3 regions of the Kitasatospora sp. NPDC056783 genome follow, and region 2 is predicted to be linked to each of the others. Evidence: riboswitches for the same ligand, from Rfam matches in the RefSeq annotation. Region 2 holds a riboswitch; each other region holds the start of a gene.
What was found. A riboswitch is a leader RNA that binds a small molecule or an ion and turns the genes downstream of it on or off. The one in region 2 is predicted to bind thiamine pyrophosphate.
Positions count from the first base shown of each region.

Region 1: it holds a riboswitch for thiamine pyrophosphate, as region 2 does, so the genes downstream of both, thiC (phosphomethylpyrimidine synthase ThiC) here and ACFRMQ_RS10390 (purine-cytosine permease family protein) in region 2, are expected to answer to the same signal.
Region 3: it holds a riboswitch for thiamine pyrophosphate, as region 2 does, so the genes downstream of both, thiO (glycine oxidase ThiO) here and ACFRMQ_RS10390 (purine-cytosine permease family protein) in region 2, are expected to answer to the same signal.

Region 1 covers NZ_JBHUAF010000004.1:52,570-60,251, forward strand. Annotated here, with positions in the region: gene ACFRMQ_RS01790 (DUF5326 family protein) at 255-455, shown strand; gene ACFRMQ_RS01795 (PKD domain-containing protein) at 556-3,063, opposite strand; TPP riboswitch at 3,289-3,423, shown strand; gene thiC (phosphomethylpyrimidine synthase ThiC) at 3,418-5,232, shown strand; gene ACFRMQ_RS01805 (hypothetical protein) at 5,491-5,913, shown strand; gene ACFRMQ_RS01810 (nuclear transport factor 2 family protein) at 6,074-6,499, opposite strand; gene ACFRMQ_RS01815 (SRPBCC domain-containing protein) at 6,678-7,115, shown strand; gene ACFRMQ_RS01820 (hypothetical protein) at 7,331-7,682, opposite strand, start outside.
Region 2 covers NZ_JBHUAF010000047.1:17,145-24,826, reverse strand. Annotated here, with positions in the region: gene ACFRMQ_RS10415 (FAD-binding oxidoreductase) at 1-122, opposite strand, end outside; gene ACFRMQ_RS10410 (MFS transporter) at 283-1,560, opposite strand; gene ACFRMQ_RS10405 (MerR family transcriptional regulator) at 1,606-2,433, opposite strand; tRNA gene ACFRMQ_RS10400 (tRNA-Ser) at 2,562-2,649, opposite strand; gene ACFRMQ_RS10395 (S1C family serine protease) at 2,714-4,384, opposite strand; TPP riboswitch at 4,719-4,863, shown strand; gene ACFRMQ_RS10390 (purine-cytosine permease family protein) at 4,856-6,298, shown strand; gene ACFRMQ_RS10385 (glycerophosphodiester phosphodiesterase family protein) at 6,384-7,208, shown strand; gene ACFRMQ_RS10380 (ATP-binding protein) at 7,615-7,682, shown strand, end outside.
Region 3 covers NZ_JBHUAF010000259.1:4,487-12,168, reverse strand. Annotated here, with positions in the region: gene thiE (thiamine phosphate synthase) at 1-647, opposite strand, end outside; gene ACFRMQ_RS28725 (Rv2175c family DNA-binding protein) at 647-1,012, opposite strand; gene ACFRMQ_RS28720 (NAD(P)/FAD-dependent oxidoreductase) at 1,055-2,263, opposite strand; TPP riboswitch at 2,500-2,612, shown strand; gene thiO (glycine oxidase ThiO) at 2,616-3,791, shown strand; gene thiS (sulfur carrier protein ThiS) at 3,788-4,027, shown strand; gene ACFRMQ_RS28705 (thiazole synthase) at 4,031-4,828, shown strand; gene pknB (Stk1 family PASTA domain-containing Ser/Thr kinase) at 4,948-6,726, shown strand; gene ACFRMQ_RS28695 (molybdopterin-dependent oxidoreductase) at 6,766-7,395, opposite strand; gene bfr (bacterioferritin) at 7,602-7,682, shown strand, end outside.

The sequences.
Region 1 (7,682 bases), on a different contig from region 2:
CCAAGTGAAGCTGGTGCGTTGGCAGTTCCGGATGCTCCGGTATCTCTAGGACGTGTGGCACCGGCTCGGGTTGCAGGTGGATCCGAAAATTCTTCGGGGGTCACCCGGGGGGTCGGGATCGGGGTGATCTCGGGGTTCTCTCCGGGCCGCCAGGCCTCGTTCCGGCACTCGCGTCCCCGTACGATCGAAGTACCGAAAGCAAGCGGGATACGGCACCGGACGGCGGCCGACCCGAGGGGAGAAGAGGAACGGACATGGCTGAGCTCTGGAAGTCGCTGCCCTCCTGGGTGCGCAACATCGTCATCCCGGTGCTGGTCCTGGTGCTGGCCTGGAACATCGTCGCCTTCGTGTTCGGCGTCGTCGGTGCCCTGCTCTCGATCGTGATCAAGCTGCTGGTGGTGGTCGGCATCGCGGCCGCCGTGGTGATCCTGGTGAAGAAGGCCGCCAAGAGCTGACCGGCTCCCCCGGCACCGTCGTACCGTCGTACCGTCGTCCAGAGGCCCGGCCCCCTCGCGGGGAGCCGGGCCTCGGGCGTTCCTCGGGGGCGTCGTCCGCCTACTGGTTGCGGTAGTAGCCGAAGAGGTCCGCGATGACGTGGGTGGTGCCGGCGTTGTTCGCGATGTCGAACCGGCCCTGGCCGTCCACCGGGATGGTGGTGTGGTTGGGGACGTCCAGCCCCGGGCTGGCGTTCAGGTTGCTGGTGCCGGGCTTGGCCGTCCCGGTGGCCCAGGCGGTCAGGTGGGTGGCCTCGACGGTCCCGGTCGCGGTCAGGTTGACCACCGCGGCGGTCGAGCCGTACCGCACGCCCTCGACCGTACGGCTGGAGAAGGGCGCGAACGGGGAGCCGTTGCGCGAGTCCAGCAGGCGGGTCGGGGTGACCGGGGTGAACAGGCCCTTGCCGTCCGGGCCGTAGTAGCCGGAGACGTCGACCACCAGGTGCGAACGGGAGGCGTTGGTGAAGACCTCGACGCTGCCGTCCGCGCCCAGCGGGACCACCACCTGGTTGGCGATGTTCCGGCCCGGCACGGTGTTCAGGTTGGACCCGGCGGCGGGGCGCTGGGTCCCGCCCGGGTAGACCGCGACGAAGCCCGCCGAGGCGGAATCGGTGGCCGTCACGTTGAGCACCGCCGAGGTCGCGTTCGCCGGGACGCCGCCGGTGCCGGCGATCTTCAGCCGACGGGCGTTGCCCGAGGTCAGCGGGGTGTTGTCGGACCGGGTGTCGAGCAGCCGGGCCGGGGCGACGGCGGCGAACCGGTCGGTGCTGCCGGCCGTGAAGTAGCCGAGCACGTCGGCGATGACGTGCACGTAGCCGGAGTTGTTGCGGATCACCACGGTGCCGTTCGGGCCGACCGGCACCGTCACCAGGTTGGCGACGTCCTGGCCGGGGCCGAAGTTCACGTTCGAGGTGCTCGGCCGGGCGGCGGCGGACGGGTACACGTCCAGGTGGCTGGTCGCGCTGCCCTGGGTGGCGGTCAGGTTGACCACCACGGCCGTGGCCCCGAGGGGCACCAGGTTCCCGGCCGAGCCGGAGACCCGGTTGCGGACGTCCAGGTCGATCGTCTCGTCGGGGCCGAGCCGGTAGCGGCCGGGCTGGCGGGTGTCCAGGATGCGGGTCGGCGCGATCGCGGTGTAGCCGGACGGGGCGTAGTCGACGGTGACGTTCGTCGAGTTGTCCCGGGTGGTGCCGAACTCGTCGGAGAAGGTCATTCGCACCGTGTAGGTGCCGGGCTTGGCGTAGACGTGGCGCTCGGAGGTCCGGTTCGACGGCGGCGTGGTCGTGCCGTCGCCGAAGTCGTAGGAGTAACCGGTGATCCGCGAGGGGCTGATCGGGTTGGCGTGGGCCATGACGGCGAGCGGGTCGAAGTCGTTCTCCGGGGTCACCGTGAGGCTGGCGCTCAGGGCGCCGATGGCCTCGTACGCGCCGCGGTCGCGAAAACCGCCGTTCGGTCCGGTGTTGGGGACGTCCGGGTGGTCGAATGGGCCGTGGCCGAGCAGATCCACGTCCGGAACACCGGGCACCTCGGGGCCGGCCGAGTCGATCGCGTTGCGGCCCTGCCAGCTGAACACGGAGGACTGGGGCACCGACAGGGGCGAGAAGCCGAGGTCGAACGGAACGGAGCCGTTCGCGTCGTGCTGGCCCTGGCCGGTCGCGGCCTGCAGTTCCGTGGCCGTCTTGTAGGCGGCGTCGGCCCACCTGTAGCTGGGGTAGCGCTCGGGGAGGAAGGACCAGACGGTGTTGTAGTCGAGGACGGTGCCGTCGGTCGAGCCGGCGGACACCTGGACGGCGCTCGTGGCGACGACGTTGCTGGTGATCGTCGCGTGGTCGGAGGAGCCGGCCAGGTCGATGGCCACCCCGGGCGCCACGTTCGTGGTGTTGTGGGTGATGACCGTGCCCGGCGCGTCGGTCACCGCGATGGCCGGTGCCTTGAAACTGGAGACGAAGTCGTTGCCCGCGATCACCGTCCCGGCGATTCCCGCGCCGACCTGCACACCACCGGTGGTGCCGCGGACGACCGAGCGCTCGATCCGGACGTGGTCACTGGCGCCGGTGACGGCGACCGCCGGCCGGGCGATCTTGTCGTCCCGCTGCTCGATCCAGTTGCCGGAGAGCTCGACCCGGCTGACGCCGTCGAGTTCGAAGTGGGTGACCTCGAAGCCGGAGAACACGATGTCGTGCTGGCCGGATATCCGCACCGGCTCCTTCTGCGGCCCGGCGATGACCGGGAAGGTGTTCGTTCGGCCCGGAACGGTCGACCTCATGCCGACGTGGCCGGTGCTCCGGAAGGTGATCGGTTTGCCGGGCTCACCGGAGTGCCGGACGGTCACGGCCTCCGGGTACGTCCCCGCCGAGACCTCCACCGTCTGGCCCGGCAGCGCCCGGTCTGCGGCGGCCTGGACGGTGCAGACCGGCAGGGCCTGGGTGCCCGGGCCGTCGTTCTTGCAGATACCGCCCCCGACGTACAGGACGACGGCGGCCGGTTCGGCCGCCACCGCGGGCAGTGGCAGGCCCACCACCGCGGAGATCACGGCAGCGCTCAGGCCTGCCGCATGACGGATGCGCACGGTGCGTTTCCCCCCAAGAGTCGTCAAAGAACGCGGACTCTCCGGGCGGCCCAGACCCGGATGGATCGTGCGCGCCCTGATGGAGTGTCTGCGGAGCATCGGTGAGCATTATGCGGGTGCGGCCGGACACTTCCCGCACGGGTTTCCCCGGCCCGCGCCCGTGACGCCCCCTGGACCTGCGGCGATCCGCTCGCTACCGTGTTGGGCGTCGTGTGCAGGCAACACCGCCTGCGACGCGGGAGCTCGGAGCACCGGGCTGAGAGGACGCTGACCGGGACGTCGACGGACGGACCGAAGGCTGCGTCGACCGCAGGAACCTGACCGGGTAATGCCGGCGTAGGGAGTAGAGGTCCGATGACCACGTTCGAAGCACAGCCGCAGTCTGCCCAGGGCGCCCCCAGCAGCGAGCGCACCGGCTACCCGACCCCGGCCTGGCGCAAGGCCCACCGCGAGGGGTCGCGCCCGGACCTGCGGGTCCCGTACCGCGAGGTGCTGCTCACCAACGGCCGCACCGTCCCGCTGTACGACACCTCCGGCCCGTACACCGACCCGTCCTACGAACCCGACGTGCGGCGCGGCCTGCCCGCGCTGCGGGACGCCTGGATCCGCCAGCGCGGCGACGTCGAGGAGTACGACGGCCGCGAGCCGCGCCCCGAGGACGACGGGATCAAGCACACCTCGCCGCGCGGCGGCAGCCTGCGCAACCTGGACGCCGTCTTCCCCGGTCGCCCGCGCCGCCCGCTGCGCGGCCGCGGTGGTGCCGCCGTCACCCAACTCGCTTACGCCAAGCGGGGCGTGTTGACGCCGGAGATGGAGTTCGTGGCGTTGCGCGAGGGCCTCGCGCCGGAGTTCGTGCGCGCCGAGGTGGCCCGCGGCCGGGCCGTGATCCCGGTCAACGTGAACCACCCGGAGGTGGAGCCGGCGATCATCGGCACCAACTTCCTGGTCAAGATCAACGCCAACATCGGCAACTCGGCGGTCACCTCCTCGATCGAGGAGGAGGTGGAGAAGATGACCTGGGCCACCCGTTGGGGCGCCGACACCGTCATGGACCTCTCCACCGGCCGCAACATCCACACCACCCGCGAGTGGATCCTGCGCAACTCGCCGGTGCCGATCGGCACCGTGCCGCTCTACCAGGCCCTGGAGAAGGTGGACGGCCGGGCCGAGGACCTGAGCTGGGAGGTCTACCGGGACACCATCGTCGAGCAGTGCGAGCAGGGCGTCGACTACATGACCGTCCACGCCGGCGTGCTGCTGCGCTACGTCCCGCTCACCGCGCGCCGCAAGACCGGCATCGTCTCGCGCGGCGGCTCGATCATGGCGGCCTGGTGCCTGGCGCACCACCAGGAGAACTTCCTCTACACCAACTTCGAGGAGCTCTGCGACATCCTCGCCTCCTACGACGTCACCTTCTCGCTCGGTGATGGGCTGCGCCCGGGCTCGATCGCGGACGCCAACGACGAGGCGCAGTTCGCCGAGCTGAAGACCCTCGGCGAGCTCGGCCGGATCGCCCGCGAGCGGGATGTCCAGGTGATGATCGAGGGCCCGGGACACGTCCCGATGCACAAGATCAAGGAGAACATGGATCTCCAGAAGGAGATCTGCGACGAGGCGCCGTTCTACACCCTGGGCCCGCTGACCACGGACGTCGCCCCCGGCTACGACCACATCACCTCGGGCATCGGCGCCGCGATGATCGCCTGGTGGGGCACCGCGATGCTCTGCTACGTCACCCCCAAGGAGCACCTGGGCCTGCCCAACCGGGACGACGTCAAGACCGGCGTGATCACCTACAAGATCGCCGCCCACGCCGCCGACCTGGCCAAGGGCCACCCCGGCGCCCAGGCCTGGGACGACGCCCTCTCCGACGCCCGCTTCGAGTTCCGCTGGGAGGACCAGTTCAACCTGGCCCTCGACCCGGAGACCGCCCGCGACTTCCACGACGAGACCCTTCCCGCCGAGCCCGCCAAGACCGCCCACTTCTGTTCGATGTGCGGCCCGAAGTTCTGCTCGATGAAGATCTCCCAGAAGATCCGGGACGAGCACGGCGACGGCTCCACCGCCGTGGACACCGACTTCGACGCGGAGGCCCTGGCCGGCATGGCCGAGAAGTCCGCCGAGTTCGCCGCCCAGGGGAACCGCGTCTACCTCCCCCTGGCCGACTGACCCGCCGCCCTCGTGGCGCCGCCCCGGTCACCCCGGGGCGGCGTTTCGTCTTCGGCCGCGGTGCGGGGGGCCGAAACCGGTGACGAATCGCCGGAGAATCGGGTGTCGGGGTGTCGCTGCGTCAACTCATTGTCCAATTTTTGCATTTCGCTTGAATCACGCCCGGGTCGATATCGCCGTGGTTGTCGGAAATGCGCAGGAAGGGCGCCGATAGGGTGCGGCGCACTACCCGCTGTGTCACGAGTACCCGAGGATTCAATGACCACCCCGCAGAGCCCGCAGGCCCCGTCGTCCCCCGAGGCGGTTGCCGCGACTCCGTTCCCGTACGCCGAGGCCGCGCAGGCGCCGGCGCCGGCGCCCAAGAAGAGCAAGCGCAAGAAGATGCTCTCGGTGCTCGGCACGCTCGTGCTGATCGTCGTCGTGGCGATCATCAAGGTCGCCGTCATCGACGCGGTCGACGGACCGGTGCGCGCCAAGGTCGGCGACTGCGTGAAGGTCACCGGAAGCGACGACCACCCGTCGGTCGACACGGTCGGCTGCGACAGTGGCAAGGCCACCCACACGGTGTCGAAGGTCGTCCAGGACACCTTCGACGTGAACACCTGTGGCGGCACCTTCGACGCGCTCGCCCAGCAGATGGACAACGAGAAGTTCGTGCTCTGCCTGACGCCGAAGAAGTGACCCCGCCCGGCCTGTCGGGGCGCCACCCGTAGGCTGAATCCCGGGGGGGGGGGATCCACCGTCGTGGACGGGGAGTTCGACGTCGAGTCCCCGACCGGCTGACGCACCGTCATGGGAGTGCCGCCCCGATCGTCTCGGGGCGGCGCTCCGTCGTCCCCGGCTACTCCTCGGCGCCGCCGAAGACCATGCGGTGGCCGCGCGCGGTGTCCATGTACTCGCGGACGCGGTGGATCAGCCCGTCGCGGAGTTCGAAGACGAGGCAGTAGTCGTTGGCGTAGTGGTTGCCGTCGGCGAGCGTCGCGGTCATGGTCTCCTCGACGACGACGCGGTCGCCGTCGGCGTGGAACCCGTGGAAGGCGACGTCGACGTCCCGGGCGAACAACCGGCCGAAGTCCTCGGCGAGGAACCGGGTGATCGCCTCCCTGCCGATCATGTGGCTGGGGCAGTCCAGCGCGACGGCCGTCGCGTTTCCGGCCGGCGCCAGCCATTCGGCGTCCTCGGTGAAGACGGCGGAGATCCGGTCCGCGTCGTGGCTGGCGAACGCCTTCCAGGCGTTCCGGACGATGTCGCGGCTGTGTGGTGGCATGACGGCGAGGCTAGGCGGGGGCGGCCCCCGGCACTGGCGGATTTCGGACGGTGTCACCCGTGGGCGGGTCCGGTCGGGGGAACCGCCGAAAAAACTCTCGCGGGGAGCGATGAGTTCTCGGGGCGGTCGGGGTCTACCCCTGTGCAAGCGATCACGTGACCACGGAGGAGACACCGAGATGACCGAGAACCTGGGCGAGCTGACCATCACCCGTGAGCTGCCGGGGGCTCCGGCGGACGCGTTCGACGCGTACTTCGAGCCGGAGCGGTTCGTCCGGTTCTGGGGGCCGGTGGGCACCCACGTCACGCTGGAGAGCGTGACGATCGAGGCGAAGGAGGGCGGGCGCTACGACAGCACCATGGTGATCGACGCGACCGGCGAGGAGTACCCGCTGAAGGCCGAGGTCGCCGAGTTCCGGGCCGGTGAGTCGTTCACGATGGTGGAGGAGGGCTCGGGCATGCGGTCCACCCTCACCTTCACCGGGCTCGACGCGGGCGGCACCCGGGTGGTGCTGCACCAGAGCGGGGTGCCGGAGATGTTCCGCGGCCCGGAGGCCGAGGCAGGGCTGAACTCCAGCTTCGACCGGCTGGTCGAGCACCTCGCCGGCCGGGGCTGACCGACGGCCGGGGTGCCGCCCGCGCCGCCGGGAGGCACCCCGCCGCCGTAGGGCCCCGCGCAGCAGCAGGAGTTCGACGCCGTCCGGGTGGTTCAGTCGGAGCGGGCCACGACCGGGGACCAGGTGGTTGCCCAGCCGGCGGGTGAACTCGGGGCCGGCGACCGGAGGCTGGGCCCCAACCGGCCTCGTCGGGCCCCAACCGGCCTCGTCGGGTCCTAGCCGACCTCGTCGGGTCCGGTGAAGTCGGGCGGGGTGTAACCGGGCCCGGTGAAGTCCGGTGGGGTGAAGGCGGCAGGACGCGGTGCCCGGCCGTTCGGGTCGGTCACGCCTTCGGGGCCGGGGCTGGTGAAGTCGGGCGAGGTGTAACCGGGTGGACGCGGTGCCCGGCCGTTCGGGTCGGTCACACCTTCGGGGCCGGGGCTGGTGAAAGCCGGGGAGGTGTGACCGGGGCCGGTGAAGTCGGGTGGGGTGAAGGCGGGCGGACGCGGTGCCCGGCCGTTCGGGTCGGTCACGCCTTCCGGGCCGGGGCTGGTGAAAGCCGGGGAGGTGTGACCGGGGCCGGTGAAG
Region 2 (7,682 bases):
GCGGGCAGCCCGGCCGCGCAGAAACCCGCCATGTCATGGCGGTACGCGGCGGTCACGTCAGGGTCCACCACGACCGCCCCGTCCGGGAGCCCCTCTGCCAGTCGGTCCGTCAGATCACTCATCGCCGCCTCCAGTCGCCGCCCGGCCGCCTCCACCTCCGCACTCTGCCCGCCACCCGGTACCCGGGCAAGTGGGCCGTGGCGGGGAAGAACGGGCGGCGGATCGCGGCGGGGAAGAACGGGCAGGACGGGCGGGGCGGGGAACGACCGGGCACCGGCCCGGTCAGGCGCGGCGGAGGACCCGCCCGGCCAGGGCGGTCAGGCCGGCGGCGGCGGTGGCGAGGGCGCAGAGGAGGGTGGGCAGGGCGGCGCCCGCCGCGTCCGCGAGCAGGCCCAGCAGGGCGTTGGAGAGCACCAGGGCCACGCTCTGCACGAGCGTCAGCAGTGCCTGGACCCGGGACAGATGGGTCGGTGGCGCGCCGTTCAGCACCAGCGGGCCGAGGTGGCAGGCGAAGAGTCCGGAGCCGAGGCCCGTCACCGTGCCGCCGGCCACCGCCACGACCGGCCCCGTGGCCAGTGCCAGCAGCGCGGTCCCCACCGACGCCGTGCAGAGCCCGGCCGCCGCCCCCATGCCGGCTCGGGGCAGGGCGCCCCGCCAGGCCACCAGGCCGGCCACCGCCAGCACCCCGGCCGCCTGTCCGCCGCTCACCAGCCCCGCCGTGCCCGCCGTCCAGCCGTGTGCCCGGGCGAGCAGCGGGCCGAGCAGGGACACCACCGGCAGCAGTGCCCCGGCCGCCGCACCGGTGAGCAGCAGCGCGGCGCGCAGCAGCGGGTCCGCCAGGGCGAGCCGGACACCGGACGCCGCCTCGCTCAGCAGGCCGGTGAACAGGCCTGCCGGCGGGCCGGTCCGCGGGCCGGGCGGCCCGGCCGCCTCCGGCCGGACCCGCAGCAGGACCAGCAACACGACCCCGAAGCTCACCGCGTCCGCCACCGCCGCCCCGGACAGCCCGCCGGCCGCGACCAGCAGGCCGCCCAGCGGCGCCCCGAGCAGGACGGCGACCTGCCCGCCGGCCTGCCGCAGGGCGAGCGCCCGGGGCAGCCGGTCGGCGGGCACCAGCCGGCGTGGCATCGAACCACTCGCCGGGAGGTAGAAGGCGTCGGCCGTCCCGATCACGGCCGCCGCCGCGACCAGCAGCCCCAGCGGCGTCCCCCGGTCGGCCACCGCCAGCGCCAGAGCGGCTGTCGCGGCCAGCATCACCGCGTCCCCGGCGAGCATCACCCGGCGGGCGCCGAACCGGTCCGCGACCGCGCCGCCCAGCAAGACCAGCACGGTGCGCGGCACCGTGATCGCCGTCAGGACCAGCCCGGCCGCGCCGCCGCCGTGCGCGGAGGCGGCCCAGCCGAGGGCGAAGTACAGCGCCGCGTCGCCGAGCAGCCCGGCCTGGGTACCGGCCAGCCAGAGCAGGTACGGCCGGGGCAGTGCGGGGCGGGTCGGTGCGGGGCCGACCGGTGCGGGGCCGGCCGGTGCGGGGCCGGCCGGTGCGCCGGTGGTGGTGATCACGCCGGGCGACGCTAGGGCCCTCGACCCGGTCGAGGGCAAGAGCCGCTACCGCCGGGCGACCGGCTCCTGGAGCTCGGTGACCCACCCGGCCGGGTCCTCCGGGCACTCCAGGTACAGCTCCCGGGCGTAGCCGGCCGAACGGTAGCCGTTCTCCTCGATGAAGCGGGCCAGTTCCTGGCTGGTGCCCAGCACCCCGTCCATCGAGCCGCGGTGCACGATGGTCGCCGCCTCCTCGATCGGCGCCAGGTCGAGCACCTCGAAGCCGTGCCCGCCCGGCCGCACCGACGGGCCGACCGGGACGGCGGCCAGGACCAGCACCGAGCCGTCGCCCTCCGGCGCGTCCTGGTAGCCGGCGACGGACGGCCCGGCCGCCTCGATCCCGGCCTCGTCCAGCCGCCGGCACAGCTCGGCGAACAGCGGCCCGATCACCGGCCCGATGTCCTCCGGCTCGTAACTCGCGGCCACCGCCGTCAGTTGGGCCACCCGGACGGACGGCACCGACTTCACGACGACATCGTGTGCGGACATGGTCCCCTCGCTCTCGATCGTCCGGAGCCTCGCCTCCACCCGGGCCAGCCGCAGCTCGTCGGCCGCGATGGCCTCGGCGAGCTGGGCCCGCCGCAGCCGCAGCATCCCGCGCAATTCGGCCGTGTCCGGCCGCTCGTCCAGGACGGCCCGCACCTGTTGCAGGGTGAAGCCGAGCTCCTTGAGCGCGATCACCCGGTTGAGCCGGGCGAGTTGGGCGGCCTCGTAGAGGCGGTACCCACTGACCGGGTCCACCCGGGCGGGCCGCAGCAGCCCGATCGCGTCGTAGTGGCGCAGCATCCGTACCGACACCCGGCCGTGCTTGGCGAAGTCTCCGATGTTCAACATGGTGCGACCACTCCACCCCCTGCCACCGTGTCAGGGTCAACCCCGGCCTCCCGCGCCCGGCAGGAAACACCGAGGGCGGGTGCCGAACGATGTCGGCACCCGCCCTGAGCAGGTGGTTCTCCTACCGGCGGAGAGCGTGGGATTCGAACCCACGGTACGGGGTCACCGCACGACAGTTTTCAAGACTGTTCCCTTAGGCCGCTCGGGCAGCTCTCCAGGCGGAGGTCAGCCTAACGGGTCCGGCGGGGTTCGGCGCACACGTTTCGGTGGGCCCGGGGGGTCACGGCTGGTCGCCGACGCGCTCGGCCAGGGTGACCTTGGTGTTGAGGGTCTGGCCGTTGCGGGTGTACTCGACGTCGACGGTCTCGCCGGGCTTGTGCGTCCAGATCCGGCTGACCAGGGCGGGGCCGTTCTCGATCGGGACGCCGCCGAGCTTGGTGATGACGTCGCCCGGCTTGAGGCCCGCCTTGTCGGCCGCGCCGCCGGGGGTGACGGCCGGCTGGCCCTGGATGTCCTTGGTCTGGATCTGCGCGCCGTCGCCCTTGTAGTCGTCGTTGCGGAGCACGTCGAGCTTGGCGTAGACGGGCTTGCCGGTCTTGATCAGGGTGTCCGCGACCCACTTGGCCTGGTTGATCGGGATGGCGAAGCCCAGGCCGATGCTGCCGGCCCGGCCGTTGGCGGAGGCGTTGGACTGGATCGCCGAGTTGATGCCGACCACCGCACCGCCGGAGTCGAGCAGCGGGCCGCCGGAGTTGCCGGGGTTGATCGAGGCGTCGGTCTGGAGGGCGTTCATGTACGAGGCCTGCGCGCCGGTCTCGTCGCCGGAGGCCACCGGGCGGTCCTTGGCGCTGATGATGCCGCTGGTGACGGTGGACTCCAGGCCGTACGGCGCACCGATCGCGACGGTGGCGTCGCCGACGTTGACCTTGTCGGAGTCGGCCAGCGGCAGCGGGGCCAGCTTGCTCTTGGGCGGGTTGTCGATCTTGACGACGGCGACGTCGTAGCCCTCGGCGTGGCCCAGCACCGAGGCGTTGTAGGAGCTGCCGTCGGCGAACTTGACGGTCAGTTTGCCGCCGTTGAGGGTCGGCGCGACCACGTGGTTGTTGGTGAGGATGTGGCCCTCGGTGTCGAAGACGAAGCCGGTGCCGGTGCCGGACTCGCCGTTGCCCTGCGCCTTGATGGTGACGACGCTGGGCAGCGCCTTCTGCGCGATGGCGGCGATCGAGCCGGGGGTGGGCTCGCTCTTCTGGGTGTCGCTGGCCTGGACGGTGGTGCTGCGGTGGTCGTTCGCGGAGGTGCTGCTGTCGGCGCGGTTGGCGACGGTCACGCCGAGCGCGCCACCGGCCAGACCGGCGACCAGCGCGACGGCCGCGAGCAGGGCGACCAGGCCGCCGCGCTTCTTGCCCGGGCCACCGGGGCCGCCGGCGTACTCCGCCGGGTAACCGACCGGGCCGCCGGGGTAACCCGTGCCACCGGCGGAGTCGTGGGCGGGGCCCCAGCCGCCGAGCGGCTGACCGGCCCCGAACGGGTGGTGGCCGTGCGCGGCGGGGGCGCCGGGCGCGGCCGGAGCGGCGCCGTACCCCTCGTGCGCGCCGTACCCCTCGTGCGCGGCGGCGGACGGGACGCCGTGGGTCGGGGTGGCGTACGGGTTGCCGGACGGCGGCAGGGCCGGGGCGGCGGGCGGGGCGGGCGGCAGGACCGGCGGCGGCGCGTCGATGTAGCCGGTGGCCGGGTCGACGGCCGGCTCCTGGACGGCGGGCGCGGGGGCCACGACGGGCGCGGCGGGCGGCTGCGGTGCGGGCACCTTGGTGAAGGCGACGGTGGGATTGTGCCCGCCCTCCGCCGGAACACCGTCGGCCGGAACACCCTCCGCCGGAAAACCGTCGGCCGGGACACCCGCCGCCGGAACGCCGTCGCCGGCCTCCGGCTCGGACACCCGGCGGAACGCCATGGTCGGCTGGTGCCCGCCCTGAGCGGGGCCGTCGGAAACGGCCTCAGCCGCTCCCGGGCCGGCGGGCTGCTCCCCCTGCGGCCCGGTGGGCCCAACCTCGCGCTCGGTGCTCACGGACGACCTCCATAGCTGGCAGAACCAAGGACCATAGTTTTTCGCACTGTCGATTCGATTGCCGTAAGGACCCCTCTGAAGAACTCATAAGAATCCTTAGCCGGCCCCGACCTCGGTACCGCCGGCCGAGGCTCCCCTCCCCCGCCGGGTGTCCCGCGATGCGGACCGCGCACCCCTCGGCCTTGGGGGTTCGCCCCCGTCCCGGTTAGCCTGTCGCTCACAACTGACACGCGGGAGCTTGGACCCACCAGGCTGAGAGTGCGCATGTCGACCGTACGCCACCGGAGTGACGGGCGGTCGAGGGGGCGCTGACCGCCGGAACCTGTCCGGGTAATGCCGGCGTAGGGAGTATCGGCCATGCCGCCTGCTTCGCCATCCTCTTCTCCGGACGCGAACGCGTCCAAGGATTTCTCCGGAGCCACGCCCCCCGCGGGCACCGCGCCCACCGGGACCGCCGCGACCGCCGTCCTGGAAGGCCCCGAGCACGTCGAGGCCCCCCTGGTCCTGGACACCGAACCGCCCCGCACGCTGCGCTTCCGGGACCAGTTCGCGCTCTGGATGAACCTGGGCGTCAGCCTGATCGGCTTCTCCACCGCCGCCACCGTGCTCGGCGCCCGCGGCAACGAGCTGTCGCTGGCCGCCGCGGTGACCGCGATCGTGGTCGGTACGGCGGTCGGCACCGCGATGCTCGGCGTGGCCGCGGTGATCGGCGCCCGCACCGGCGCCCCCGCGATGGCGAACCTGCGCGGTCTGTTCGGCACCCGGCTGTCGTACCTGCCGACGGTGCTGAACATCGTGCAGTGCGTCGGCTGGGGCGTGTTCGAGCTGCTGACCATCTCGGCGGGCGCCCAGACCGTCGCGCACACCAGCGGCTACCGCTGGCTGTTCGTCCTGCTCGCGGGCGCGCTGACCACCGCGCTGACCATCTGGCCGCTGGGCTCGATCGCGGTGCTGCGCCGGTTCGTGGCCGGGGCCGTCGCGGTCGCGATGGTGTACTTCACCGTCCAGCTGGGCCGCCAGGGCGTGCCGGACCCGGGCGCGGGCAACTGGCACGGCTTCCTGGGCGCCACCGACGCGATGATCGCGGTGTCGATCTCCTTCGTCCCGCTGGCCGCCGACTACACCCGGCACTCGCGCACCCCGCGCTCGGCGTTCTGGGGGAGCTTCTCCGGCTACACGCTCGCCCAGGTCTGGTGCTACGTGCTCGGCCTGATGGCGCTGCTGCAGTCGGACGGCGACCCGAACCGGATCTTCGACTCCTTCCTCGGGGTCTGGGCCGGCTGGCTGTTCCTGCTGGTGCTGGTGCTGCGCGAGACGGACCAGTCCTTCGCCAACGTGTACTCGACCGCGATGTCGGTGCAGAACCTGCTGCCGAAGGTGGACCGCCGGGTGCTGTCCGGCGCGATCGGCGTCCTGACCACCGTGCTGGCGCTGCGGATCGGCGAGTTCACCGACACCTACTACGGCTTCCTCGGCCTGATCGGCTCGGTGTTCGTGCCGCTGCTGGCGGTGCTCGCGGTGGACTACTTCCTCGGCGCCGGACGGCACGGCTGGGACCTCTCCGCGGACGCGCCGTCCCGCTGGCTGATGCTGCTGCCGTGGCTGCTGGGCTTCGCGGTCTACCAGTTCGTCGCGCCGACGAACGTGGCCGGCTGGTGGACGGACTTCTGGACCTCCGCCCAGGAGGCGCTGCACTTCACCCCGCGGGAGTGGACCTCCGCCTCGCTGTTCGCCTTCCTGGTGCCGGCCCTGGTGACCTGGGCGCTCACCCCGCTCAGCCGGCGGGGCGCCCGGCGCTGAGGCGGCCGGAGAACCGACCGAGACGGCCCCACAGGTTGGGGCCGTCTTCGTCCGCGCGTCACTTCCGCCGCCTATCGTTGGGCCCGTGACCAGCCCAGACCTGTCCTCGACGGCGGCGCGCACCGCGCCTCCCGTCCAGGTGATCGCCCACCGCGGTTCCTCCCACGCCCTGCCCGAGCACACCCTCGCGGCCTACCGGCGCGCGCTCGACGAGGGCGCGGACGCCCTGGAGTGCGACGTCCGGGTCACCGCCGACGGCGCGCTGGTCTGCGTGCACGACCGCCGGATCGGCCGGGTCTCCAACGGCCGGGGCACCGTCTCGGCGATGACCCTCGCCGAGCTGGAGGCGTACGACTTCGGCGCCTGGAAGACCGGCCGTCCCAGCACCGACCCGGAGGTGCGCGGCGTGCTGCGGCTGGAGCGCCTGCTGGAGCTGGTGGTGGACTGCGGCCGCCCGGTGGACCTGGCGATCGAGACCAAGCACCCGGTGCGCTTCCGCGGCCGGGTGGAGGCCGAGCTGCTGCGGACGCTGGAGCGGTTCAAGATCGGCGCGAGCCGTGAGGGCGACCGTCCGTCCGCCCGGATCATGAGCTTCTCCTCGATCGCGCTGAACCGGGTGGCCGCCGCCGCGCCGGAGTACCGGCGGGTGTTCCTGTTCGAGCGGCAGCTGCCGCTGCTGGGCCGGCTGCGCGCGGGCTCGCCGCTGCCGGGCGGGGCTCGGATCGCCGGTCCGGGCATCGAGCTGGTGCGGGCCCGCCCGCAGCTGGTGACCCGGCTGCGCGAGCTGGGGCACGAGGTCCACGTGTGGACGGTGGACGAGCCTGCCGACGTCGAGCTCTGCCTGGAACTCGGGGTCTCCGCGATCATCACCAACCGGCCCGCGGAGGTGCTGGCGCAGCTCGGCCGGTGATCCGCCGACGCACCGAACGCGATAGCCGTCCGATCCGATCACTCTGGTCGGCAATCAAACCTTCCTTGCTCGAAATTGCCGGAATTCATTCACCCGAGCGACGGAGGGTGAGCACGGAATGACCTGATGTCGACTGTCGGTCGCTGTGTTCGAAATGGACTCGCGGGATCGCCCGGTGCTCGTTTCCGACGCATTACCAAGGGGCATCTCTCCCTCGGCAAACGCTGAAGGAGGTCCGGGGGTGGCGTTGATGGTGGCGCGTGAAGTGCCGGCTTCATCGACCATGGCAGTGCCGCACGGCCCAGCGAGTGTCGGGGTCGCGCGGCGCCGACTGCGTCGAGATCTGGGTGACCGGCAGATACCGGAACCGGTCATCGATGATGCCGTTCTGATCCTTTCCGAGCTGTTGAGCAATGCCTGTCGGTACGCCCGTCCGCTCGGTCCGCTGGCGGCCCTGGGCCGCGGTGCCCGGGC
Region 3 (7,682 bases), on a different contig from region 2:
GCCGCGCGCACCCGGCGGGACAGCTCGGCGGCGGCCGCCCTCGGGTCCTCCGCCGCGGTGATCGCCCGCACCACGACGATCCGGCGGGCACCGGCGGCCAGCACCTCGTCCAGGTTGCCGAGGTCGATCCCGCCGATCGCGAACCACGGCCGGTCGGTGTCCTGCTTGGCCGCGTACGAGACCAGGCCGAGGCCCGGCGCCGGGCGGCCCGGCTTGGTCGGGGTCGGCCAGACCGGGCCGGTGCAGAAGTAGTCCACCCCGGGCTCGGCGATCGCCGCGTCCACCTCGGACTCGGCGTGGCAGGACCGGCCGATCAGCACGTCCTCGCCGAGGATCGCCCGGGCGGCCGGCACCGGCAGGTCGTCCTGGCCGAGGTGCAGCACGTCCGGCCGGGCCGCGTGGGCGACGTCGGCGCGGTCGTTGACGGCCAGCAGCTTGCCGTGCCGGCGGCAGGCGTCGGCGAAGACCTCCAGGGCCTCCAGCTCCTGCCTGGCCTCCAGGCCCTTGTCGCGCAGCTGGACGATGTCCACCCCGCCGGCCAGCGCCGCGTCCAGGAACTCGGCGAGGTCGCCCCGCTCGCGACGGGCGTCGGTGCACAGGTAGAGCCGGGCGTCGGCGAGCCCGGCGCGCGGCGTGTCCGCCGCCATCAGATCAGCATCGCCTGGGCGCGGCGCTTGACCTCGGTGCCGCGGTTCTCCCGCAGCGCCTGGATCGGGCTGCCGGGCAGCGACGGGTCCTCGGTGAAGAGCCACTCCAGGATCTCCACGTCGTTGTAGCCGCAGTCCCGCAGCACGGTCAGGGTGCCGGACAGGTGCTTGACCAGGCCCGGGCCGTCGATGAACGCGGCCGGGACCTGGAGCGACTTGTTCGGGCCGCGCCGGACGGCGATCAGGCCGCCGTTCTTGACCAGGTCACGTACCTCGGTGACCCGGACCCCCCACTGCTCCGAGATGTCGGGCAGGTACATCCAGTCGGTGACCAGGGCTTCAATCTTGCTTTCGATCTCACTCACGCCACCAGACTGCCACCTCCACGACCCACCGCGCACCAGGCACTACCCCGCGACGGCCGCCTTCAGCGGTACCGCGGGGTCGGCCGCGCGGGCCCGGTCCAGCGCGGTGCCGGCCTCGATCAGCTTGCGCCCCTGGGCGAGGTCACGCGGGCGGTCCACGGTCAGCAGCGCGCTCGGCACCCCGTCGCGCAGCCAGAGCACCGACCAGGCGGCGTCCTCGGGGCCGCCGCGCCACAGCAGTTCGTCGCCCTCGGTGTGCCGGCCGGCGTACTGGACCATCCGACCGAACTGCTCCGACCAGAAGTACGGCACCGGGTCGTAGGCCGGCGCGTCCGCGCCCAGGACGGCGGCGGCCACCGCCTCCCCGGACTTCAGGGCGTGGTCCCAGTGCTGGACGGCCAGTCGGGCGCCGGCCCTGGCCGAGGGGTAGCTGACGCAGTCGCCGGCCGCGAAGACGCCGGGCACTGAGGTGCGCAGCCGCCCGTCCACGAGCACCGCGCCGGTCGCGTCCAGCTCGACCCCGGTGCCGGCCAGCCAGCCCGTCGCGGGCCGGGCGCCGATGCCGACCACCACCTCGTCGGCGGGCAGGTGCGAGCCGTCCGCCAGCAGCACCGCGCCGGGCTCGACGGCGGCCACGCCGACGCCGCAGCGCAGGTCGATCCCGGCCTCGGCGTACCAGGCGGCCATCGCCGAACCGAGCCCGGTCGGCAGCGCGCCGGGCAGCGGCGCCGGGCCGGCCTCGACCACCGTCACCTCGCAGCCCGCCCCGCGGGCCGCGGTGGCCACCTCGGCGCCGATCCAGCCCGCGCCGACCAGCACCAGCCGCAGCCCGGGGCGCAGCAGCTCGCGCAGTGCCAGGGCGTCGTCCAGGGTGTGCAGCAGGTGCGCGCGCTCGGCGCCGGGCAGGGCGCGCGGGACGGCGCCGGTGGCGATCACCAGCGAGCCGTACGGGAGGTCGCCGCCGTCGGTGTGCAGCACGCCGGGGGTGAGGCCGGTGGCGCGGCGGCCGGTGAGCAGCTCGATGCCGAGCTCCCGGTAGTCGATGCCCAGGGTGGTGGAGTCCACCTTGCCGAGCAGGACGTCCTTGGAGAGCGGCGGCCGGTCGTACGGCGCGCGCGGTTCCTCCCCGACCAGCGTGATCCGCCCCTCCCAGCCGCCCTGCCGCAGCTTGAGGGCGCACTGCGCCCCGGCCAGCCCGGCTCCGACAACGACCACCCGATCCGTCCCGCTCAGCTCTGCCACGCCCGTCACTGTACTCAGCGGCCCCCGGCCGCCCCAGGGCCCGGCGCCCCCTGCCCACCCCTACTTCGGGCCTACGTCCGGGCCGGGTGGTGAGGGGGCGGGCCCGCGGCCGAGGGCGGGCGGAGGACCCGTCGATCGGACCGGTTCGCCGCCCGGGGCGGGACGCGGGCAGCGGGGCGCGGGCCGCCGCCCCCGTCCACCCTTCGTACGGGCCTTCGGCCGCGCCGCCCCCCGGCGTTAAGGTGGGATGACCACACGGGAGCCCGGCGTACCGGGCTGAGAGGCGGGCTGGCACGGCCCGCGACCGTCCGAACCTGATCCGGGTCATACCGGCGAAGGGAGAAGAGCAGCCTTGTCACGCATGGCCTCAGGCACCCATGCCGACGTGCTGGTGATCGGCGGGGGCATCATCGGCCTCGCCGTCGCCTGGCGCGCCGCCCAGCTCGGACTGCGGCACGTGGCCGTGGTCGACCCCACCCCCGGCGGCGGCGCCGCCCGGGTCGCGGCCGGAATGCTCGCCCCGGTCACCGAGCTGCAGTACGGCGAGGAGCCGCTGCTGCGCCTCGGGATGGCCTCGAACGAGCGGTACGCGGCCTTCGCCGCCGAACTCACCGAGGCGAGCGGCGGCGCGGACACCGGCTACCGCCGGTGCGGCACCCTCGCCGTCGCGCTGGACTCCGACGACCGCGAGGAACTGCGCGAACTGCACGCCTTCCACCAGCGGCTCGGCCTGGACTCGACCTGGCTGACCGGCCGGGAGTCCCGCAAGCTGGAGCCGATGCTCGCCCCCGGCGTGCGCGGCGGCCTGCACGTCTCGAACGACCACCAGGTGGACGGCCGCCGGCTGCTCACGGCCCTGCTCGCCGCCTGCGAGCGCGCGCACGTCGCCGTCCACCGTGCCGAGGCCGTCGAACTGCTGGTCGAGGACGGCCGGGCGGCCGGCGCCCGGCTGAGCACCTCGGAGACCGTCACCGCCGACCGGGTCGTGCTCGCGGCCGGCCCGTACAGCCACCGGCTGCCCGGCCTGCCCGAGGGGGTGCTGCCCGCGATCCGCCCGGTGAAGGGGCAGGTGCTGCGGCTGCGCGTCCCCAAGGCCTACCGGCCGTTCCTCTCCCGCAACGTCCGTGCCGTGGTCCGCGGCCAGCACCTCTACCTGGTGCCGCGCGAGAACGGCGAGCTGGTGGTCGGCGCGACCACTGAGGAGCAGGGCTACGACACCACCGTCACCGCCGGCGGGGTGTACGAACTCCTGCGTGACGCCCACGAGTTGGTCCCGGGGATCACCGAGATTCCGCTGCTGGAGACCTCGGCCGGACTGCGCCCCGGCTCCCCGGACAACGCCCCGCTGCTGGGCCCGACCTCGCTGCCCGGGCTGGTCGCCGCCACCGGCCACTACCGCAACGGCGTGCTGCTCACCCCGGTGACCGCGGACCTGGTCTCCGAGTACCTGGCCACCGGCGAGGTCCCCGAGCTCGCGAGGCCGTTCACGCCACTGCGCTTCTCCCCCGACCGCTCCACGACGAAGGCCGCCGCATGACCGAGACCACCCGGACCGAGAACGCCTCGGCCGAGATCGCCCTGACCGTCAACGGCGAGCCCCGCCGGGTGCCCGCCGCGACCACCCTCGCCGAGCTGGTGGCCACCGTCAGCGCCGCCCCCACCGGCGTCGCCGCAGCCCTCAACGAGGCCGTGGTGCCCCGCGGTTCGTGGTCCGCGACGGTGCTGGACGCCGACGACCGGATCGAGATCCTCACCGCCGTCCAGGGAGGCTGAACCATGGCCGACGACCTCCTCACCATCGCCGGGACGACCTTCTCCTCCCGGCTGATCATGGGCACCGGCGGCGCCCCCAGCCTGGAGGTCCTGGAGCGCGCGCTGCTCGCCTCCGGCACCGAGCTGACCACCGTCGCGATGCGCCGGGTCGACGCCTCCACCCAGGGCTCCGTGCTGGACGTGCTGACCCGCAACGGCATCCGCGTGCTGCCCAACACGGCCGGCTGCTTCACCGCCGGCGAGGCCGTGCTGACCGCCCGGCTGGCCCGCGAGGCGCTCGGCACCGACTGGGTGAAGCTGGAGGTGATCGCCGACGAGCGCACCCTGCTGCCGGACCCGATCGAGCTGCTGGACGCCGCCGAGACCCTGGTCGACGACGGCTTCACCGTGCTGCCGTACACCAACGACGACCCGGTGCTGGCGCGCAAGCTGGAGGACGTCGGCTGTGCGGCCATCATGCCGCTGGGCTCGCCGATCGGTTCGGGCCTGGGCATCCGCAACCCGCACAACTTCCAGCTGATCGTGGAGGGCGCGGGCGTCCCGGTGGTGCTGGACGCGGGTGCCGGCACCGCCTCCGACGTCGCGCTGGCGATGGAGCTGGGCTGCTCCGCGGTGATGCTGGCCTCCGCGGTGACCCGCGCTCAGGACCCGGTGCTGATGGCCGAGGCGATGCGGCACGCCGCCGAGGCGGGCCGGCTCGCCCACCGGGCCGGCCGCATCCCGCGCCGCTTCCACGCCGAGGCGTCCTCCGCGATGGCCGGCCGCGCCGACCTGGACACCCGGGAGCACCCGGCGTTCTGAGGCCCCGACCTGGACCCCGGCGTGTCACGGGCCGGGCGCGGCCGGGCCCGGGGGCGGTGCCCTCCGGGCCCGGCCCGCCACGTCACCACCGGGCCCTGTCCTAGACTCACCGGGTGGACATGGCATTGCACGACCCCCTGATCGGCGCCCTGCTCGACAACCGGTACCGGGTCGAGCAGCGCATCGCCACCGGCGGGATGTCCACCGTCTACAAGGGCACCGACACCCGCCTGGACCGGGTGGTCGCGCTCAAGGTGATGCACCCCTCGCTGGCCGGCGACGAGGGCTTCACCTCCCGTTTCATCCGCGAGGCCAAGGCCGTCGCCAAGCTCACCCACCCCAACGTGGTCAACGTCTTCGACCAGGGCGCGGACGGGGGCCACGTCTTCCTCGCCATGGAGTACGTGCCCGGCCGCACCCTGCGCGACCTGCTGCGCGACCGCGGCGCGCTGTCCGTCCGGGCCGCGCTGGACGTCCTGGAGCCGGTGCTCGCCGCGCTCGGCGCCGCCCACCGGGCCGGGCTGGTGCACCGCGACGTCAAGCCGGAGAACGTGCTGATCACCGAGAGCGGCCTGGTCAAGGTCGCCGACTTCGGCCTGGTCCGGGTGCTCGGCACCGCCGACGGAGCCCCCACCTCGACCACCACCGCCACCGGCGGCACGGTCATGGGCACCGTCTCCTACCTGGCCCCCGAGCAGATCCTCCCGGACGCCCCCACCGACCAGCGGGTGGACGTCTACGCGTCCGGCATCCTGCTGTACGAGATGCTCACCGGCCACCGCCCGCACACCGGAGACAACCCCGTCCAGGTCATGTACAAGCACCTGCACGAGGACGTCCCGGCGCCCTCGCTGATCGCCCCCGCCGTCGGCCCGGCCCTGGACGCGATCGTGGCCGGCGCCTGCGCCCGGTCCGCCGACGCCCGCCCGTACGACGCGGTCGAGCTGCTCGCCGCCCTCCAGCGGGTCCGCCGCGCCCTCACCCCGGCCGAGCTGGACGCCGAGCCGCCCGCCTCCACCCGGCCCAGCCCGCGCTACCCGACCAGCGAGCCGACCTCGGTGATCCAGCAGCTGCCGCGGCCCGCCGACGCCCCGCCGACGGAGCGCACCAGCGTGCTGGACATGCCCGCCGAGCTGATGGACCAGCTGCTCACCGAGCCGCGCCCGTACGACGAGCCGGCCCCGGTGCGCCGCCGCCGGCCGAGCGTGCTGCGCCGCGTCCCCCGCAAGCCGCTGATCTGGGCGGCCGCGGCGACCGCCCTGGTGCTGGCGATCGGCGGCGTCACCTACGGGATCTCCGAGGGGCTGTACGGCTCGGTGCCGAGCGTGCTCGGCGACGACCGGGCGCAGGCGCAGCGGGTGCTGGACAAGGAGGGCCTGCACGGGAGGTTCGTCGAGGCGTTCAGCGAGTCCGTCCCGGCCGGGCAGGTGATCTCCACCGACCCGGGGGTGGGCGCGCGCACCCGCAAGAGCGACAGCGTGACCGTCACCGTCTCCAAGGGCCCCAAGCGGATCGCGGTGCCGGACCTGACCGGCAGGAGCGCCGCCGATGCCGCCGCGGCGCTGACCGGCGCCCAGCTGATCAAGGGCACCGTGACCGAGACCTACGACGACACCGTGCCCGAGGGCTCGGTGATCAGCAGCTCGCCCGTGGCCGGGCAGCTGCTGCAGGAGAACAGCGCGGTCTCGCTGGTGGTCAGCAAGGGCATGGTGGCCGTCCCGAACGTCACCGGGATGAGCAAGGACGAGGCGCAGAAGACGCTCCAGGCGGCGGGCTTCACCATGCAGACCAGCGGCTGGGACGTGTTCGGCGCGGTCACCTCGTCCGGCCAGTCGCCGGCGGCGGGCGAGCGGCGGCCGCAGCGCAGCGTGGTGACGGTGAAGTTCTCGCTGTTCTAGGGCCTGTCCGGCGTTCCAGGCCCTGTCAGTCGGCGGGCGTCAGCGCAGCGGCCCGTCGCCGGGCTCCTCCTGGTAGGAGTAGCGCTGTTCGCGCCAGGGGTCGGCGAGGTTGTGGTAGCCGCGCTCCTCCCAGAAGCCGCGCCGGTCGGCCCGCATGTACTCCACCGCGCGCACCCACTTGGGGCCCTTCCAGGCGTAGAGCCGCGGCACCACCAGGCGGACCGGGAAGCCGTGCTCGGCGGTGATCGCCTCGCCGTTGCGGTGGGTGGCGAGCAGGGTGTGGGGGTCGGCGAAGTCGGCGAGCCGCAGGTTGGCGCTGTAGCCGTACTCGGCCCAGACCATGACGTGGGTGACGCCGGGCGCCGGGGGCACCAGGTCGAGCACGGCGGCGCCCGGCACGCCCGTCCACTCGTTGCCGAGCACCGAGAACTTGGTCACGCAGTGCAGGTCCGCGACGACGGTGGTGCGCGGCAGGGCGTTGAAGGCCGCGAAGTCCCAGCTGTGCTTCTCCGCCGAGGCGGTGGCGCCGAACACCTGGAGGTCCCAGGTCAGTGGTTTGAAGCGGGGCACCGGCCCGTAGTGCAGGGCGGGCCAGCCGCGCTGCGCGCGCTGGCCCGGGGGGAGCCTCGGGTCAGACGGCGGAAGCGGTTCGTTTTTCGACTGACCCATGGATCCATGGTGACAGACGGCGGGCGGGCACCGGTGTGCGCCCCTTTGCGCGGATTCGCGCCCCACCCAAATCGGATATTCCGACACATGTCCTAGTGAGTGTGAACTTACTGGAATTTCCGCCCAAAGCGGTGCCAGGATGCCCAGACGCAGGACTCAGCGCAGGACCCGCGGCCCACGGCCGGACGAACGCAGGAGGCATCACCATGCAGGGCGATCCCGAGGTCATCGAGTTCCTCAACGAGCAGCTCACCGCCGAGCTGACCGCGATCAACCAGTACTTCCTG